2 regions of the Roseovarius sp. EC-HK134 genome follow, and region 2 is predicted to be linked to the other one. Evidence: riboswitches for the same ligand, from Rfam matches in the RefSeq annotation. Region 2 holds a riboswitch; the other holds the start of a gene.
What was found. Region 2 has a riboswitch for cobalamin ahead of GC127_RS21810 (hypothetical protein). Riboswitches for the same ligand answer to the same signal wherever they lie in the genome.

Region 1 (9,892 bases), 3.0 Mb from region 2:
TTGCGCTGAAGCGGCGCACATGCAAATCAATGCTGCTCACAAATTCATTGCCTGTCTGATACGCCAAGGCAAATCCGCCATCGGACAACAGGAACAATTCCGGCTCAAATTGACGCGCCGCGCGTTCACCGCCGCCGTTGGCCCTGAAGGCGGGCGTGTTCACCGTGCCATCCGGGTTGAGGATCAGCAGCGTCATCTCACTGACACGGCTGAGCGCATCGGCGGAATCGTAGGTGTTGACGGCAATCGCGATACGGCCATTGGGCAGCCGCAGAATGGCGTAGTCATCCAACTCGCCAAAAATCGCCTCGGGAAAGAAAGTATCATCCAGAAGAACGATGGGATCGCCGACGGCGGCAAGGTCCGCGTCAACAAAGCTGCCATATAGGAAATTGCCGGTGCTGGCACGGGCCGACGGATCGGTGTAGCCAATGGCGAAAAAGCCACCATCGGGCAAGGCTACGGCCCCGGTGTTGATGATCGTGCCAGCGGTCATCTCTGCAGGATCGATCTGAAAGAAGACATCGCCCACGGTGCCATCCGCCGAGACTTTCGCCAAGACATTGTGGACGATAAGGCCCGAGCCATCTGATAAGGAAATGACCGTGCCCGGATCACGAAAAAAGCCGCGTAGTGCCAAGCTTTCCGACAGCGGCGCGACACTGGAAATCACACCCTGTGCATCAAGTCTGACAATAAAGTCGCTGAATGTGCTGGAGACCAAAAAAGTGTTGGCTTCAAAATCGAATATACCGTCAGTCGTCTCATTAAGATAAATCACCGCACCGCCATCCGGCTGGGCAATCGAGAACTCGACGCTGTTGCGATAGAGCCCCACCTCAGCTTCGGGCAGCTCACCGACACGCAGACGCAGCGGATCGCCGATCTGAGAACCGTCAGCCCCATGAAGCGTCACAGTGAGAACCTGCTCAAACGCGGCACCCGGTGAGGGCGCAGCGAAAACGGTCTCAAAACTGAAGAAGTTTCCGTTAGACAGGCGCAGGACTTCGGTGGAATTCATTTTCGCTCCAATTTATTCAATCAAAGAAGTCGCTGCGAAAAAGCCGCCGCGACCACAGGTTTCAACATTGTTTTCAACAATGCCACAGGTCTGCATTACGTCACGCGGCGGGATCCCGCCGCGTGTCCTGGTTGGAATTTCTCTGGTCTGCGCGATAAGTCAACAGGGATTAACACGCTTTCGTGATCGGCGTGTGATCCATGGCAAGCGGATCACGCCTTGGCGCGCTCTGCATCCATATCGACCCTCAGACTTTGTGTGCGGCCTGTCTTGCTTTCGCCGAAATAGATCGTCTGATGCGGAAAGGGGATTTCGATGTTGCGAGCGTCGAACACTTTTTTCAACACGCCATTATAGGCGCGTCCAATGCCCCATTGCCGTCCCGGCACGCATTTGATCCGGGCACGCAGCATCACGGCATTGTCGCCAAAGCTGTTGACGCCGAACCATTCCAATTCATCCAGAATGCCATCTGCCTGATCGGGATCCCCCATCAGTTCGGCGAAGGCATCGAGCATCGCTTGCTTCACCTCATCCACATTCTCGCGATAGGCCACGCCCATGTCGCAGACGAAATAGCCATAATCACGCACATAGTTTGACACCATATCGACCGAAGAAAACGGAATGATGTGATAGACGCCCTGCACATCACGCAGGCTGACCGAACGGATCGTCAGCCGCTCGACGGTGCCGGTGACACCGCCCACTGTCACCACATCGCCCACATTCATCGCGTTCTCGAACTGAATAAAAATACCGGTGATGATGTCCTGCACCATCTTTTGCGCACCGAAACCGATGGCAAGACCCAGAACCCCGGCAGAGGCCAGAAGCGGCGCGATATCAAGGCCGATTTCGGCCAGAACGAACATCAGCGTCACAACGACAAGCGCAATCGTGGCGGCATTGCGCAAAAGCGTCAGAAGCGTCTGTTCCCGCGCGGTGGCCACTTTGCCAAACTCAGGGTTCAGCCGGTAATCGACCCAAGAGGTCAAGGCCAGCCAGAGACCAAAGGCCACCAGCAGCACCAGCGACACCGACAGGATCATACCGGTAAGGCGGAGGCCAAACTGGCTGACCATCCAGCCGCGCAGGTCAATAAGGCCAATCGCGTTCAGGGCCAAAAGCACGACCAGAACAAAGATCACCGCGCGCAGGACAAAAAGTGTCTTGGGCACAAAGGAATTGAGCCGCCCCTGCAAAAGCGGCACCCGTGCCGAAATGCCCGGCGGCAGCGCCACACCGCGCACCATCATGCGGCTGAGAAATGTCGCAACGGAAAATCCGACAAGCCCCACAACAAGCACCTGACCAGAGGCCAGAAAGGTCTGAAAGACCGCATTGCCGGGCCGCACAAGCACGACCACGAACATCGCCAAAAGATAGGTCAACGCGGGCCAGTGCCAGTGACGCGCCAGATAGGCCAATGCGCCCTTGGGCGGCGTTGCACTGTCCACTTGCGCGCCCAAAAGCCACTCGGACACCGCCCGCCGGTTGCGCAGCACCAGCCCAATCGCCAGCACCAGAACCGCCACGGCAATCAGCGTCGAAACCGCCCGACCGGCGGCAAAGGACACATTGCCGTTGATGATCGGCACGACCAGCAATTGCCCATATCCCACAATCCCGACAATGAGGTTGATGCGAGAGCACAGATAGGCCGACGCGCGATCACTGATCGGCAGCGGGCGCAGCGCAGTCGCCGAAGGCGAAAGCACCAGTCTGACCGCGACTTTGGCCATTTCCACCAGCAGAAAGGCGTTGAGATAGAGGGTTTGGCGAATACCAATCTGGCCAAACTCGCCCAAGGCAAGGATTGCCAGCGCATAGCCCGCCGCCCAAGCAATAAGGACGATCACCCCATCCGTGACGGCAGAGGCGAGAAAGAGCAGGATGGTCCGCGCAAGGCCGCCATCGCGGGCAGAGGCGCTCATGCGGGCGTAGAGCGTTTTGCCAAGCCCGCGCAAAACCAGAAAGGCCACAACAGTGCCCACGATCACCACAGCAAGATCCGCCAAAGCCGTAAGCAGCACGGCGACCTCTCCGCCGCTGAGCCCATCAAGCACATTGGGCGCGCGGGTGATCTGGCGGGCGACATGCGTAACCCAATCAGCGACATCTTCGGCGGCGGCCTGCGTGATCTCGGCCACCCTACGGCCAAAGGACACGTCCGAGGGCGGTGGAGCGGCGGGAACCACCGCCTCGACCGCCTCAGGCAGACCGGCGGAGCGCAGCCGCTCGACCAGTTCCGCGCGCGCGGCCTCATCCTCAATCACCTCGATCAGCACATCGACGCTGGAACGCGCGGTATCGGGATCAACCGCAGGCTCTTGTGGGGTTTGAGCTGTGGCGGTGGTGATGGTCAAAAAAAGGGCGGCAAGAAACTGCACAAAAAATCGTAGCATGACAAAGGCTCTCCATGTCCCGTTTGAATTTTGGGCACATGGACGCGCCCGTGATGGCGCGCAGGGATGTGAAAAGCGCGCCGCGCCATTCGGCGTCAGGGGCGTAAAACCTATTGGAATATCACCTGGGGTCAAGCCCGAGGTTGGATGACGCCACGCAAAGGCGCGCATGCATCCGCCGTCTTACGTCGCTCAGGCGACCATTGCTTCCGCCTTCTTGAGATCGACCGAAACCAGTTGGCTTACGCCTTGTTCGGCCATGGTAACGCCAAACAGCCGGTCCATCCGGCTCATGGTCACGGCGTGATGGGTGATGATGAGAAAGCGGGTTTCCGTGCGGCGGCACATCTCGTCCAAGAGATCACAGAAGCGGGTGACATTGGCATCGTCAAGGGGCGCGTCCACCTCATCCAGCACACAGATTGGCGCGGGATTGGCGAGAAACACGGCAAAGATCAGCGCCAACGCGGTCAGGGTCTGTTCTCCGCCCGACAAGAGGCTGAGCGTCGAGAGCTTCTTGCCCGGCGGTTGGCACATGATTTCAAGCCCGGCTTCCAATGGGTCTTCGCTCTCGACCAGCACAAGACTGGCTTCGCCGCCGCCAAAAAGGTGACGAAAGAGCAGGCTAAAGTTGGAATTGACCGTCTCGAACGCGGTCAAAAGCCGCTCGCGCCCTTCGCGGTTGAGGCTGGCAATACCACTGCGCAGGGTCTTGATCGCCTCTTCAAGATCGGTCTTTTCCTTGATCAGACTGTCATGCTCGGCCTCGACATCTTTGGCGTCTTCTTCGGCGCGCAGGTTCACGGCCCCCAGTGCGTCGCGCTGTCGTTTAAGGCGGTTCACATCAGCCTCGATTGCATCAGAGGCGGGCATGGTATCGGGATCGACCGCGAGGCTCTGCAAGAGGGCCTCGGGGGTCTGCTCCAGCGTCTCGTTGATCCGCTCGGCGGCGTAGTCTCGGGTCTCGCGCGCGGCATCCAGCCGGGCCTCGGCCCGAGCACGCATTTCACGAGCCTCTGAGGCCAGGCGTTCGGAGTCGCGCTCGTCCAGCGCGGCTTGGCGCGCGGCCCCTTCGGCAGTCGAGAGCGCATCGGCGGCGGCGGCGCGACGGGCCTCGCTGCGGGTGATTTCCTCGCCTAGTTCGGCGCGCTTGGCAGCAAGAAGTTCGGGTGCAGCACTGGCATCAGCGAGGGCCTCTTCGGACTCTTCCTTGCGCTCTGCCAGTTCCGCGATCCGACGCTCGGCAGTGTCGAGCCGGTGCCGCCAGCCGCTGACTTCCTTGGTGATTTCCTGACTGCGGCGCGTCCGGCGCTCGCCCTCGCGGCGCAGTTCGTCGGCCCCTGACCGTTTGGTCATCATGGTCATGCGCGCGGCCTCGACGGCCATCTTGATATCTTCGAGATCGGCGCGGGTGGCATCGAGATCGCCAAGTCCCGCCAGACCCTTTTCCGCCTCAGACAGGCTCTGACGGGCGGTCATCGCCTCTTCGTCATGCCGGGTGACCGCGAGACCCAATGATTCCAGCCGCGATCCGGCAAGGTTGCGATCCGCCTCAGCGCGGCTGAGGGCGCGATTGGTTTCGTTGACGGCGGCATCGGCAGAGCGGCGGGCCTCACGGGCGGCGCGATCCTCTTCGGTGCGACGGATCAGCGCCTCGCGCAGCGCCTCGTGGCCGCGCACGGCCCCCTCTGCGCGCGCTGTGGTGTGTTCAAGCTGTTGCTTGAGTTCCTCAAGCCGGTTGAGCTGTTGCAGACGCAGGGCGGCGGCAGAGGGGGCATCCTCGGCCCATGCGCGAAATCCGTCCCAGCGCCATAGATCCCCCTCGGTGCTGACCAGACGCTGACCGGGTTTCAAAAGGGGTTGCAGACGGGCGGCATCCTCGGGATCGATCAACCCGATCTGCGACATGCGCCGGGCCAGCACCTCGGGAACCGAGACATGGCGGCTGAGCGCGGTCACCCCCTCAGGCAGGGGTTGCGGCGTGTGATAGGCAGGCAGCACGGTCCAGCCAGAGGGGCCATCGGCCTCGACTTCGGGGGCGCGCAGATCATCGGCAAGGGCAGCGCCCAGCGCCTTCTCAAAGCCCTGTTGCACCTGAAGGCGGTCCATCACCTGCCCGCCCTCGGCCGTGTCGCGCTGCACCAGCTTGGCCAAGGCCGTGACCTCGGCGCGCAAGGCCCCCAATTCGCCCTCGGCCTCAGAGCGCGCGGCACGCGCCTCGGCCTCTTGGGCCTGAGCCTCGGCGCGCGCCTCGTCAGCGGCGAACAGGGCGGATTCCGCCGCCTCTGCGCGGGCGACCGCCTCGGCCTCGGCCTCTTGTGCGGCGGTGTGGTCGGCCTCGGCGCGCGTTAGGGCCGCGCGCAAGTCGGCTTGTGCGGCGCGGGCACGTTCGGCCTCGGCCTCGCTCTTGATCAAGGTCTTGCGGCTATCCTCTAGAAGGCGCTGTGCAGATTGGTGGCGGGCGGCAAGGCGCGCCATATCCTCGGTCATCTGGCTGAGATCATTTTCCCGCTGTTGCAGGATTTGCGCAGCCTCGCGCGCCTCGGTTTGGGCCGCTTCAAGCCGGGCATCGTGGCCCTCGGCCCCTTTGGCAAGTTCGCCGGCCTCCCATTCCAGACGCGCGATGGTCTCGCCTGCGTCTCGGTTCAACCCCGCCTCGCGCTCCATGTCGCGGGCGAGTTGCTCGATCCGGCTGCGCAGCGTGGCAATGCGGTCGCGGGCGGACGCTTCTTGTTCGGTCAGGGTGTCACGCTGCACGCTCAGGCGTTGCAGGATTGCCGCCGCGATGGCCTCTTCTTCGCGCAGCTTGGGCAGGGCGTCTTCGGCGCGGGCGCGCACCTTGGCCGCCTCGCGTGCAGTCAACTCTGCGCGGGCGGCGACTGTGGTGCGCTCGCGCAAGTCATCCTCGGCACGAGCACGGGCCAAATCGGCCTCTTTCCAGCGGCGATAGAGCAAGAGCCCCTCAGCCAAGCGCAGTTCTTCACCAATTTGGCGATAGCGTGCCGCCTGCTTGGCCTGTCGTGCCAATTGCGCCAGTTGGTTTGCCAGTTGCTCGACCACGTCATCGACACGGGTCAAATTGGCCTCGGCCCCGCGCAGCTTCAATTCGGCCTCGTGGCGGCGCTGATAGAGGCCGGAAATGCCAGCGGCCTCTTCCAGGATCCGCCGCCGCGATTTCGGCTTGGCGTTGATCAGCTCCGAGATTTGCCCCTGACGCACCAAAGCGGGCGAATGCGCGCCGGTTGAGGCATCGGCAAAGAGCATCTGCACGTCGCGGGCGCGCACATCCTTACCGTTGACTTTATAGGCGCTACCCACATCCCGGGTAATACGGCGGGTGATCTCAAGCTGATCGGCCTCGTTGAATCCGGCGGGCGCAAGCCGGTCGGAATTGTCGAGGTGAATCACCACCTCGGCAAAGTTGCGGGCAGACCGAGTTGCGGCCCCGGCAAAGATCACATCCTCCATCCCGTCGCCGCGCATCGCAGTGGGACGGTTTTCACCCATCACCCAGCGCAGCGCCTCAAGCAGGTTGGATTTGCCACAGCCATTGGGACCAACAACACCGGTAAGACCACGCGCGATGATCAGATCGGTCGGGTCGACAAAGCTTTTGAAGCCGGTCAATCTGAGTTTCGAGAACTGCACCTGCGCGCGCGCCCTTCGTGTCCGGTGATTCCGTTGTCGTAGAATTGTGATGTCTGAGGGGCGGGCCTGTCAACGACCAACCACATGATATGGGGCGGTCACAGCATTTATCCACATGATATTGGGCGAACCGCCGCCAAGCCCCGCAGAAAGAATGCCGCGGATTGCCAAAAAGCGGTCGCAATCCTCCTTGACGGGTCGCAGAACAGCCTGCATACCGGACGTGCAAGGTTCCTCGTTTGGGTGCAAAGCGCCTCGGGGATGAAATGGGAATGACGTGCCGGTGGACCCAATTAGGGCGCCTATGCGTCAGCCGCCCCCGCGACTGTAAGCGGCGAGCCCCTGCCAGATGCCACTGAGGTGCCTATGACCTTGGGAAGGCGGCAGACAGGCGACGACCCGCGAGCCAGGAGACCAGCCCTGCGTTCGTCAATCCCGCCTCGGGTGAGAGGCGCAAAGGAGATATCGCCATGACCACATTGGTTCAAACTGCTGCAAAATCTACCGTCCTGCCGTTCGTTGCCGCGCTTTTTCTGGGCTTGGGCATCGTGACCGTCGCAGGCCATGTGCAAGCCTCGGCACTGCATGACGCAGCGCACGATGTGCGCCACGCAACCGGCTTTCCCTGCCACTAACCTATGTTCTCAAAAATTGCGACCAGCGCGTTGTTCGCTGGTTTCTGTGCAGGGCTGATAGCCGCCCTGTTGCAGATGGTGTTCATTCAGCCCGTGCTTTTGCATGCCGAGTTGTATGAAGGGGGCACTCTTGTGCATTTCGGGGCAGAGGCGATCAGCGCCACGCCCGAATTGCCGGGGTTTGACGTGATGCGCGACGGGCTAAGCATCCTGTTTGCGGCGCTGATCTACGTGGGCTACGGGCTGGTTCTGGTGGCCTGTATGGGGATGGCGGCGGAATATGGCGTGCGCATCGACGCGCGCCGCGGTGTGATGTGGGGTTTGGCGGGATTTGTCGCGCTGCATTTCGCACCCGCTGTGTCGCTGCCGCCGGAAGTGCCGGGCGTGGCCTATACCGACATCACCGCACGACAAATCTGGTGGTGGGGCACAGTGACTGCCACGGCGGTGGGGCTTGGCTTGATGGCCTTTGGCAAAGGGCCGGTGATGCTGGCGGTTGCGATCGCCCTGTTGGCGGCACCGCATCTGATCGGTGCGCCTGAACCCGAAAGCTTTACCGGGCCGGTGCCACCGGAACTGGCCGCGCTCTTTGCTGCGCGTGCGCTTGGCGTCGGGATGGCGGCTTGGGTCTGTCTTGGCGCGCTTGCCGGGTATTTCTGGCAACGTGAAAGCGCCACCGCCTGACATGACATCACCCCGGCATCACGGTGCCGGGGCCATCCGCAAGGAGAGCGATATTATGGCAAAACCATTTGCCTTTCTCGGCATCGGCCTTTTTTTCGGAACAGGTCTGGGGTTTTTGATTGCCGCTACATCGGGCGCGCAGCTTGAGGGGCATGACCACGATCACGGTGCGGCAGTGCACGACCACAGCGCGCATGATCATGGGGGCAGCGCTCATGCCACACTGACCGAAGCGGGCACGCCTGCCCCGATGCTGGACCTGACGTTGCACGCTGATGGAGCGCAGAGCCGCAACCTGCATATCGGGGTAGAGAACTTTACCTTTGATCCCGAGGGGGTGAATGGCCCGCATATGCCGGGGCATGGGCATGCGCATCTTTATCTCAACGGGATCAAGATCGCGCGTGCTTATGGTCCATGGATGCAGCTGGATGCGTTGCCTGTCGGCAGCCATGAGCTGCGCGTGACTTTGAATGCCAATGACCATACGCAACTGGCCGTGGGCGGCGTACCCATAGAGGCCACGATTGCGGTGGTGATCGAATGAGCCCTCAGCCCGGCACGCGCCCGATCAGGCAATGCCGGAGCCGTCCGGCAGGACGTGCATCCTCGATCCAGCCATCGGCGCACTCGGCATATAGCGCGGCAAAGGCCAGCGTATCCTCAAGATCGCCTGCGGGGTCTACATCGCCAAACAGATACGTGGCCTTGCCCGGCGCGGAAAAGGCCACGCTGAGCGGACGGGCGCAATTGGACATGCAGTCATGGTCCTGCACCGTGAACTCCATACCCCGTTCGCTGAAAGCCGCGCGCAAACGGGCCGCAAAGCCCTTGCCATCCGTGCCCTCGCACGTAGAACAGACCACAATCCGGTGCATCATGCCCGATCCCCTTTTCCACCGGGCTTAGGCCAGCCGCCCCGCCCGATGCAAGCCCCTGAAGGAGCCAAGACATGCAAGCCAAGATTCCCGCCACCGTCGTCACAGGATTTCTCGGGGCGGGCAAGACTACGTTGATCCGGCATATGCTCGAGAATGCGGGCGGCAAGCGCATTGCGCTCATCATCAACGAATTCGGCGATCTGGGCGTAGATGGCGACATCCTCAAAGGCTGTGGAATCGAGACCTGTTCAGACGAGGATGTGATGGAATTGTCGAACGGTTGCATCTGCTGCACCGTGGCAGAGGATTTCATTCCCACGCTGCAAAAACTCTTGGACCGCGAGCGCGCGCCCGATCACATTGTGATCGAAACCTCTGGTCTGGCGCTGCCGCAGCCGCTGGTGCGGGCCTTTAACTGGCCCGAGATTTCCACGCGGGTGACCGTTGATGGCGTGGTGACAGTGGTCGATGGCAAGGCCGTCACCGAAGGACGCTTTGCGCATGATGTGGCGGCGGTCGATGCCCAGCGCAAGCTTGATGAAAACCTTGACCACGAAACGCCACTATCGGAACTCTTCGAGGATCAGATGGCCTGTGCCGATATGATCGTGATCA
Region 2 (9,892 bases):
GCTGACGGTGTGGCGCGAGGGCGACGAAAGCCACGAGGTCACGATTACCCCGCGCCGAGTGGACGAACCGCAGCCTGAGGGCGGGTTTCGCACCGAATGGCGAATCGGGATCGCGGGCGGCATGGCGTTTGAGCCTGCGACCGAGCGGCTTGGGCTGATTGAGGCGGTGGGGGATGCGGTCGGCCAGACCGGCGACATCATCCAAAGTTCGCTGTCGGGCCTTTATCACATGATCACCGGGGCGATCAGCAGTTGCAACATGTCCGGGCCGATTGGCATCGCACAGGTTTCGGGGGCGATGGCCAGCCAAGGCGCGGAAAGCTTCATCTGGTTCATTGCGGTGCTGTCAACGGCGGTTGGTCTGCTTAATCTCTTTCCGGTGCCGGTGCTGGATGGCGGGCATCTGGTGTTTTACGCTTATGAGGCCGTTTCGGGCCGCCCGCCGAGCGAGCGGGCGTTGCGGGTGCTGATGACTGTTGGTCTGACGCTCATCTTGTCGCTGATGCTGTTCGCCCTCTTCAACGATATTTTCTGCCCCTAAGGCGCGGGAGGGGTCAAGGTGACGGAGCATGATTATACTGCCCGCGTCGTCTGGACCGGCAACCGGGGCGATGGGACGCGGCATTACAAGGGCTATGACCGGACCTGGAATGTCGAGACGCCGGGCAAGCCCGTGATCCACTGCTCGAACGACCCGCTGCTTGGCGGCAATCCCGGCCTGCATAATCCCGAGGATATGCTGATTGCCGCGCTCAGTGCCTGTCACATGCTGTGGTTTTTGCATCTGGCGAGCGATGCGGGCATTGCCGTGCAAGCCTATGAGGATGATCCGCTGGCGGTGGGTGAGACGGATAGCGCCGGGGCCAGCCGGTTTCTGCGCGCCACCCTGCGGCCCCGGATTGCGGTGCCGGCGGGAACCGATCTTGGGCGGGTTGATGCGTTGCATGGGCAGGTGCATGCGTACTGCTTTATTGCGCGGTCGGTGAATTTTCCTGTGAGCTACGCGGCGCGGTATCGCGTTCTGGCGTGAGCGGCGCGGGCGGCGTCGGTTTCAGACTTGCAGATCGGGGGCCTGCGCGGCTAGGTTAAACCAGTCAGGGTGCCGCCCTTTGGGGCGGAGAATTGGGAAGCCGGTGTAACTCCGGCGCTGCCCCCGCAACGGTAAGGGAGGGCATTTCGGCGATAGGCCACTGGGCAATTTGTCCGGGAAGGTGCCGAGATGCGAGGGCCATTTGGCCTGCCGCCCAAGCCCGGAAACCAGCCTTGGCGGATCGTCGAATCGCGGGGTGCGGTGCGGGCGTGCGCGCCTAATATCTGTCGTGCCATGGCCCCTGCTGCTCTCGCCCCATCCGACCCGGGGTGCGGTCGGGGAGAAGAGCAGAGTGAGTTTCCTAAGAATCATGAATGGGCTGGAGCGTGATCCGGCCATCGGACGTCAGGCCGAGCAAGTGGCGCGGATCGGGTTTTTGACCTGGGCGTGTTCGGTTGAAGGGCCCGTCACGGCGCAAGTGGCGCGGGCGGCGTTGGACTGCCCCGAAGCGGTGGCGGCAGAAAGCGACGCGGCGCGGGCCTTTGTCGGGATCTTGCAAGAGGCGAGCCGGGCGTATCTGGCAGGCACGATGCGGCGCGGGCGCGCGCGCGTGCAGCACTAAGCTTTGCCGTGCGGCTACCGGAGGGCTGAGCCGCGCGGGGCGTTTCGTGCGACTAGTGAAAAGTTTGCCCTGTCTTGCATCCGCGCAATAAAAAACGGCGGCACCAGGGAGGAGGAGGGGTGCCGCCGTTTCCTATACGTCCGGCCCAGGGAGGAGGAGAGGGCCATTCGCAAAACGAAGGGACTTGTTCAGTCCCGATTTGACGGCCCCGAGCATCAGGGAGGAGGAAAGATGCCCGTGACCGTAACAGATACCCCAGGGAGGAGGAGGGGGGTATCTGATCCTTTAGTACGACCGGTGGCCGTAAACTGTTTCATGCGCAACGCGGCGGATTTCGCTACGGTGCAGGCCCAGATCGGCGAGGTCATGCGCGCTCAGTTGCGACAGCTCATTGACCGTGCGGCGATAGGTGCGATAATTCACAAAGCGCTGCATTGCAGCATAGACAGCCGCGCTCAGGTCTTCGCCGAGGACGGCGGTGGCGGAGCGGCTGGTGTTAAGCGTCGTCGGCATTTTCGGGTCCTTGCGGATTTGATTGTATTCAGGTTCGGCGGGGTTCGTTTCGCCATTTGTTGAGAGTAAGATACGCCTTTGCTGCGCGTGCACAATACCCCTGATAAGCAATGCTGCTATGCAGCAAATGCATAAGCTAAAAGTGACCTAAGGTTAAGCAAATGCGGCATTTTTTAGGCGTTATGTGAAGACTTGCTGCTGTCGCCGTGATGGTGGCTGAGGACCAACCCAGGACCAAAGGACCGAAGATGAACGATTTTCGCAGCGAACTTGAAGCGCGGTTGCGGCATTTGGAATTGCCGGATGGCGGTGATCTCATCTCCCGAGACATGGTACGGGCACTGACCGAGGAAGCCGGTGAGGTGCGCTTTGTCATCGAGGCCCCAAGCCCCGAGATGGCGCGGATGATGGAACCCCTGCGCGCCGCCGCCGAGCGCGCGGCCCTGAGCCTGCCGGGAATCGTCCGGGCGCGGGTCGTGCTGACGGCGCAGGCGGCCCCGCCTGTGCTCAAGCTGGGGCAGCATCCCAAGGGCGGCAATGTCTCTATTAGGCCCGAGGGCATTGGCGCGTTGCTGGCGGTGGCAAGCGGCAAGGGTGGCGTGGGCAAATCGACCGTGGCGGCCAATCTGGCGGTAGCGCTGGCGCGACAGGGGCGGCGCGTGGGCCTGCTTGATGCCGATATTCATGGGCCAAGTCAGCCCCGCATGATGGGGCTGAGCGCGCGCCCCGCAAGCCCTGATGGCACGCGGATTACGCCGCTTGAGGCGCATGGCGTCAAAGTGATGTCGATCGGGCTGATGCTTGATCCGGCCAAGGCGGTGATCTGGCGGGGGCCGATGTTGATGGGGGCCTTGCAGCAGATGTTGGCGCAGGTTGATTGGGGCGATCTGGATGCGCTCATCGTCGATCTGCCGCCGGGCACGGGCGATGTGCAACTGACACTCAGCCAACGCGCGCGCCCTGATGGGGCGATCATCGTCTCGACACCACAGGATGTGGCGCTCCTTGATGCGCGCAAGGCGATGGATATGTTCCGCACGCTCGAGGTGCCGATATTGGGCATGATCGAGAATATGTCGTTCTTTACCTGCCCCGACTGCGGGCATGAGGCGCATGTCTTTGGTCATGGCGGGGTGAAGCACGAGGCGGAGGGGCTTGGCCTGCCGCTCTTGGCGGCTTTGCCGATTGATCTTGAGACGCGGCTCGCGGGGGATGCGGGATGCCCGGTGGCTGCGGGCGACAGCCCGGCGGCGCGGGCCTATGCCGAGCTTGCGCTCCGTCTGATCCGGGAGGGGCATGGGTGAGGGTCAATGCCGCAAGCGTGACCCCAATGCCAAAGGCGGAGCAGGATCAGTCGCTGATTGGCGTGGCCACCAACCCAAGGCGGCGGGCGCTGTCGAGCGAGAGCGTATCGCTCTCAAGGCCCAATGGCGCTTGATAGCGGGCGATGGCGGCGCGGGTGCGGGCGTCAAACCGCGCGGTGATCTGCCCGGTGTAGAGGCCGCGCGCCGCAAGGGCGCGCTGCACCGAGGCAATGAACTCGGGCGTCAAGAGATCGGCGCAGGGGGTTTCATACCAGGTCGTGACCCGTTCGCGCAGAATCGCCTGACGGGTCACGGTCGCATAGGCGGCGGGGCGCAGGGTCTGGCCGGATGCATCGGTTTCCGCCGGGGTAAGCTGCACCTGTTCGGTGACAGTTTCGATCACGGCGGGGGTGTCTTTTTTGCCCCAGCAGGTGCCCGGGGGCGCGCCCGGTGGCGCTTCGGCCCCGACGTTGGAGCGCTCTGGCCCAGAGGGCACGGGCTGACACGCGGCGAGGGCGAGGGCCAGCGCAAGGCAGAACAGGCGGGGCAGCAGCATGGGCGGGCGTCTCGCGGGCGATGATCGAGACGAGCCTAGCCTGTTTGATCCGGCGGGGAAAGCGGGGTTTCGGGATCGGCCAGAAGGTCAAGCAGCGCCGAGATATCCTCGATCTCTTCGGCGACGAGATGGGTCACGCCGGATTGCCGCTCGACGCGCCCGGTCACACGCAGCATGCGCCCGGCGATCACCGCACGGCGAAATCGGTCAAACACCTTGCGCCAGATCACGACATTGATGGTGCCGGTCTCATCCTCGAGCGTGACAAAGACCACGCCGCGCGCGGTGCCGGGGCGCTGACGCACCAGAACCAGCCCCGCAACCGTGACGCGCCGCCCCGGTGCCACCTCGGGGAGGGCCGCAGCGATCAGGGCAGAAGGGGGGCGGGGAATGGGGCGCGACGGGGGCATAAGGTCTTTCGGGTGGGAAGATCTCTGACAAGAGCGCACTGCGATGACGCATCACGACTTTAACAATTATCAGGAAAAGTGGCAGCCCGTAGGGGAGTCGAACCCCTCTTTTCAGGTTGAAAACCTGACGTCCTAACCGATAGACGAACGGGCCATGCCTTGGCGTGTCGCGTAACTAGGCAAAAGCGGCGGGGGGTGCAAGAGGGATTTTGCAAAAACTTTGCGCCCCATTCAGAAATTTATCCGCCGAGGGCCGGAACGGTCAGGCCTCGCGCGCCTCAGGCTGGGGCGGCGTCCTCCAGGCGCAGTTGCACGGTTTGCCGACCGCCCCAACTGTTGAGATCGAGCCGCCCGGCGAGGTGGAATCGCGCGCCGCCATGGTTCAGGAGCGCAGGCCCCAACGGGCCGTCAAGCGCCCCAAATGCGATGGCGTCAAGGCTTGCCCCCATGCCATCCCCGAAGCGCAACTTGAGATGTGCGCCGCTCAGCGCCTTGGCAAAGGTGATCTGGCAGTCGGGAAAGACATAACGGGGGCCGGGCGCGCCTGCGCCAAAGGGGCCTGCGGCCTCGATCTGTTCGATAAGCTCGACCGTTGCGGCACCGGGCATCAAGAGACCGTCGAGCCGCAGATCGGCGGCACCGCCCACGCCTGCGCCCTGTTTGGCGAGCAACTCTGAAAGACGCGCCATGGCCGCCTCTAGCCGCTCACGCGCGACGGTGAGACCCGCCGCCATCTTGTGCCCGCCGCCTTTGATCAAGAGGCCCTCGCTGGCCAGCCGCTGAATGGCGGCCCCCAGATCAACGCCCGAGACCGAGCGACCCGAGCCTTTGCCCTCGTCGCCGTCCAGCCCGATCACGATGGCGGGGCGGTTGGCGCGTTCCTTGAGGCGGCTGGCGACGATGCCCACGACACCGGGATGCCAACCCTCGCCTGCGGCCCAGACAAGGGGCGCATCCAGGCCTCGCGCCTCGGCTTGGGCGAGGGCGGCATCGCGCACCTGCGCCTCGACCTCGCGGCGTTCGGTGTTGAGCTGGTCAAGACGTTCGGCCATGGCGCGCGCCTCGGCGGGATTGTCACAGGCCAGAAGGCGCGCGCCCAAGTCCGCCTTGCCGATCCGCCCGCCTGCGTTGACGCGCGGCCCAAGCAGAAAGCCTAGGTGATAGGCATTGGGAGCGGTGTCCATCCGCGCCACATCTGCCAGCGCCACCAGACCGGGACGCGCGCGCGCAGCCATAACGCGCAGCCCTTGGCGCACAAAGGCGCGGTTGACGCCAATCAGAGGCGCTACATCGGCCACGGTGGCCAGCGCCACCAGATCGAGCATCGCCATCAGGTCCGGCCCTTGGGTGCCGCTGTCGCGCAATTGTCGCCCGGCCTCGACCAGCATCAGGAACACGACACTGGCGGCGCAAAGATGCGCCAGATCACCGCTCTCGTCCTGACGGTTGGGATTGACCACGGCATGGGCGGGCGGCAGGGTTTCCCCGCCCAAGTGGTGATCGAGCACCACCACATCCGCGCCTGTCGCTGCGGCAATCGCCTCATGGCTGAGGGTGCCGCAATCGACGCAGACAATAAGATCGTGGCGCGCGGCCAGATCGGACATGGCGGGCACGTTGGGCCCATATCCCTCGTCTATCCGGTCGGGGATATAGAGCGTGGGGCTGGGCGCGCGCATCTGGCGCAGCCAGTCGATCAGCAGAGCGGCAGAGGTGCCACCATCGACATCGTAATCGGCGAAGATGGCGATGCGTTCCCCGCCACGCAGCGCCTTGAGAAACCGCGCGGCGGCCTGTTCCATGTCGCGCAACGCGTGCGGGTCAGGCAGAAGATCCCGCAGGGTCGGGGCGAGATAGGCCTCGGCTGCGTCCTCTGGCACGCCAAGGCGCGCCAATGTCTGACACAGGGGGCGGGGCAGGGCGGTGGCCTGTGCCATGGCCTCGGCCAGTCGGTCGGCCTCGACGCCCGGACCGACCCATCGGCGACTTGTCAACGAGCTCTCAACTCCGAGAAAGGCCGATTGCATGCGCGCCTCCTCTTCCTCATCTGGCCCAAAATACCTCGGGGGAGTCCCGGACTTGGTCCGGGACGGGGGCAGCGCCCCCTTCCCCTGTGCCGCGCTTAGTCCCGCTTGCTGCGATAGGTCATGCGCCGCACGGATCCCGTGCGCGAGCGCATCAGCAGGGTTTCCGTTTCGACATAGCCGGGGCGGCGTTTGACGCCTGACAGGATCGAGCCGTCGGTGACGCCGGTGGCGGCAAATATCACGTCTGATGTCACCATCTCGTCGCGCGAATAGATGCGGTCGAAATCGGTGATCCCGGCCTTGGCGGCGCGGGCGCGTTCATCTTCGTTGCGGAACACAAGGCGTCCCCACATCTGCCCGCCCATGCATTTGAGCGCAGAGGCCGCGAGCACGCCCTCGGGTGCGCCGCCGGTGCCCATATACATATCAATGCCGGTGCGGTCAGCCTCGGCGCAATGGATCACGCCTGCGACATCGCCATCGGGGATCAGAAACACGGCAGCGCCGGTGCTGCGCAATTCGTCGATCATTTCCTGATGGCGGGGCCGTTCCAGCACGCAAACAGTGATTTCGGAGGGGCGGCAGCCACGCGCGGCGGCCAGCGCCTCGACGCGCTCCCGCGGGCTCATGGCGAGGGAGACGACATTCTCAGGATATCCCGGCCCGATGGCCAGCTTGTCCATATAGGTGTCGGGCGCATGCAGAAGCGTGCCGCGCGGGGCCATGGCGATGACGGTCAGGGCATTGGGCATGGCCTTGGCGGTCAGGGTGGTGCCTTCGAGCGGATCAAGGGCGATATCGACGCCGGGGCCGTCGCCGGTGCCCACTTCTTCGCCGATGAAAAGCATCGGGGCCTCGTCGCGCTCGCCCTCGCCGATGACCACGACACCCTTGATGGCAAGGATGTTGAGCTGTTCGCGCATGGCGTTCACGGCGGCCTGATCGGCGGCCTTTTCATCGCCGCGTCCGATCAGGTCGGCGCAGGCGAGGGCGGCCTGTTCGGCCACGCGCGCGAGGCCGAGCGAAAGCATGCGATCGTTGAAAGCGGTATCGGAGGTCATGGGATGGTCCTTGTAAATCAGGTCAAATCAGCATTAGCGCCGCGCGCTCTGGCGCACAAGTCTGGCGGGCGGGGCTATGTCAGACGGTTTCGATGCGCAGTGCGACCGGCTCTCCGTGGAGAACATCAAGACGGCTGATGCCGGTCAGGGCCGTGTCGAGCGCGTCGCGCGTCGTCTTGTGGGTGACGATCAGCACGGGCGCTGTGGTGGCATCGTGGCGATACTGGCGCATTCTGTCGATGGAAATACCGGCCTCGCCCAGAAGGGTCGCAACCTTGGCCAAGGCGCCCGGCTTGTCGATCAGCGACATGCGCATGTAATAGGGGGCGGGGGTGGCGCTGGTCGCGGTCTGGCACCGCGCAAGGCTGGCGGCGGGTTGGCCAAAGGTGGGCAGGCGGGCGCCGCGCGCGATGTCCATCACATCGCCCATCACCGCGCTCGCCGTGGGGCCCATGCCTGCACCGGGACCGCGCAGCACGATCTGCTCGACATTGTCGCCTTCCAGCACAACCATATTGGTGCCGCCTTCAAGCTGTCCAAGCGGGCTGGTATCGGGCACAAGGCAGGGCGACATGCGCTGTTCAAGGCCGCGCCCTGTCATCTGGGCCACGCCCAGCAGTTTGATGCGATAGCCCATATCGGCGGCGTGGCGGATATCCTCGATGGTGATCTTTTCGATCCCCTCCAGCGTGACACCGTCGAAATTCACCTGACAGCCAAAGGCGATGGACGCGAGCAGCGCCAGCTTGTGACCGGCGTCGATGCCGCCCACGTCGAGTGTCGGGTCGGCCTCGAGATAGCCCAGTTTGGCGGCCTCGTCGAAGACTTGGGCATAGGGCAGGCCTGCCGATTGCATGCGGGTCAGGATATAGTTGCAGGTGCCGTTCATCACGCCCATGACGCGGGTGATGTCATTGCCTGCCAGACCTTCGGTCAGCGCTTTGATGACAGGGATGCCACCGGCGACAGCCGCCTCGAACCGGATCACGCGGCCTGCTGCCTCTGCGGCCACTGCCAGTGCCTGACCGTGGAGGGCGAGCATGGCCTTGTTGGCGGTTACGATATCCTTGCCAGCAGCAATCGCCGCCTCGGTTGCGGCCTTGGCCGGGCCGTCAGAGCCGCCCATCAGTTCGACAAACACATCCACATCGGCACGTTTGGCCAAAGCGACGGGATCGTCTTCCCATGCGTAATCGCTAAGGGTGACGCCACGATCCTTGTCCCTTGTGCGGGCTGAGACAGCGGTGATCACCACGGGGCGGCCTGCGCGGGCGGCCAAAAGATTGGCCTTTTGCCGGATGATCCGCACGACACCCGTGCCAACCGTGCCCAATCCGGCGATGCCAAGGCGCAGGGGTGTGTTCATGGGGTTCTCCGATTGTCACTGTTCAGGGATTTTGCCGCGATGTAGCGGGTTCGGTGGTCCCTTGCAACGCGGCTTGCAGGGGATGGACGTTGGTTTTCACTCGCGCACGCCGGTTTGCAGGCGCTCTTGCGTGCCGGGATCGACCACGCCCCCCTTGAGCCGCGCCGCACGGGCGCGCAACCCGGCGCTGCGCTGATCGAGATTGTCGGCGGTGTCGGGCGTGATCTGAGGTGTGGTTGCCTTGGCGCGGATGTTTTCGGCCGGGATCAGATCGGGATAGGCCGCATCCCGTGTACGTTTATCTACAGAGCGGTCGAGCGGCAGGATATCGCTGCATCCCGTCACGAGGCCGGTGATCAGGATCAAAAGGGGCAAGCGCAGAGCCATGAGGGCCGGTGTCATCGGGGCCGGTGTCCTTTGTGCCGGAGGGTGTGCTTGTCTTGCCATTCTTTGGGGGCAAAGGGCAAGCCGGGCTTTGATTTGAACGCGTGTTCAGTTAAACCCGATGTCATGGCACGAACCCAAGGCTCTCATTCCGATATTACAGGCCCGCGTGTGCGCGAGGCGGCGTTGCGGCTTTTTGCGCGGCATGGCTATGCGGCGGTCTCGATGCGGCAGATCGCAGCGGCGGTGGGGGTGCAGGCGGGCGCGCTCTATAATTACACGCCCGACAAGCAGACGCTGCTGTTTGATCTGATGCGCGGGCATATGGAAGAGTTGCTGGCCGCTTGGGATCGTGCGGAGCCTCAGGGCGATGCGATGGCGGCGCTGGAGGCGTTCACGCGATTTCACATTCGTTTCAACACCAGCCGGGCGGATGCGGTCTTTGTGTCCTATATGGAATTGCGCAACCTTGAGCCTGCGAATTTTGCGGCGATCGAGGGGCTGCGGCGGGATTATGAGACGCGGCTTGAAGCGGTGTTGCGGCAAGGGGCGGAGGCGGGCACGATGGTTGTTGCCGAGCCACGGATCGCCAGCATGGCGTTGATTGCGATGCTGACCG

Region 1: it holds a riboswitch for cobalamin, as region 2 does, so the genes downstream of both, GC127_RS07255 (CbtB domain-containing protein) here and GC127_RS21810 (hypothetical protein) in region 2, are expected to answer to the same signal.

The regions. Positions count from the first base shown of each region.
Region 1 is NZ_LR701544.1:682,626-692,517, forward strand. It holds gene GC127_RS23100 (calcium-binding protein) at 1-1,021, opposite strand, end outside; gene GC127_RS07245 (mechanosensitive ion channel domain-containing protein) at 1,234-3,429, opposite strand; gene smc (chromosome segregation protein SMC) at 3,622-7,077, opposite strand; cobalamin riboswitch at 7,289-7,515, shown strand; gene GC127_RS07255 (CbtB domain-containing protein) at 7,548-7,712, shown strand; gene GC127_RS07260 (CbtA family protein) at 7,716-8,396, shown strand; gene GC127_RS07265 (hypothetical protein) at 8,452-8,943, shown strand; gene GC127_RS07270 (DUF1636 domain-containing protein) at 8,948-9,277, opposite strand; gene cobW (cobalamin biosynthesis protein CobW) at 9,349-9,892, shown strand, end outside.
Region 2 is NZ_LR701544.1:3,718,556-3,728,447, reverse strand. It holds gene rseP (RIP metalloprotease RseP) at 1-541, shown strand, start outside; gene GC127_RS21815 (OsmC family protein) at 560-1,030, shown strand; cobalamin riboswitch at 1,081-1,281, shown strand; gene GC127_RS21810 (hypothetical protein) at 1,383-1,652, shown strand; gene GC127_RS21805 (DUF1127 domain-containing protein) at 1,938-2,165, opposite strand; gene GC127_RS21800 (Mrp/NBP35 family ATP-binding protein) at 2,414-3,469, shown strand; gene GC127_RS21795 (peptidoglycan-binding domain-containing protein) at 3,516-4,025, opposite strand; gene GC127_RS21790 (OB-fold nucleic acid binding domain-containing protein) at 4,061-4,435, opposite strand; tRNA gene GC127_RS21785 (tRNA-Glu) at 4,515-4,589, opposite strand; gene recJ (single-stranded-DNA-specific exonuclease RecJ) at 4,714-6,462, opposite strand; gene glpX (class II fructose-bisphosphatase) at 6,558-7,523, opposite strand; gene GC127_RS21770 (homoserine dehydrogenase) at 7,603-8,889, opposite strand; gene GC127_RS21765 (hypothetical protein) at 8,986-9,291, opposite strand; gene GC127_RS21760 (TetR family transcriptional regulator) at 9,400-9,892, shown strand, end outside.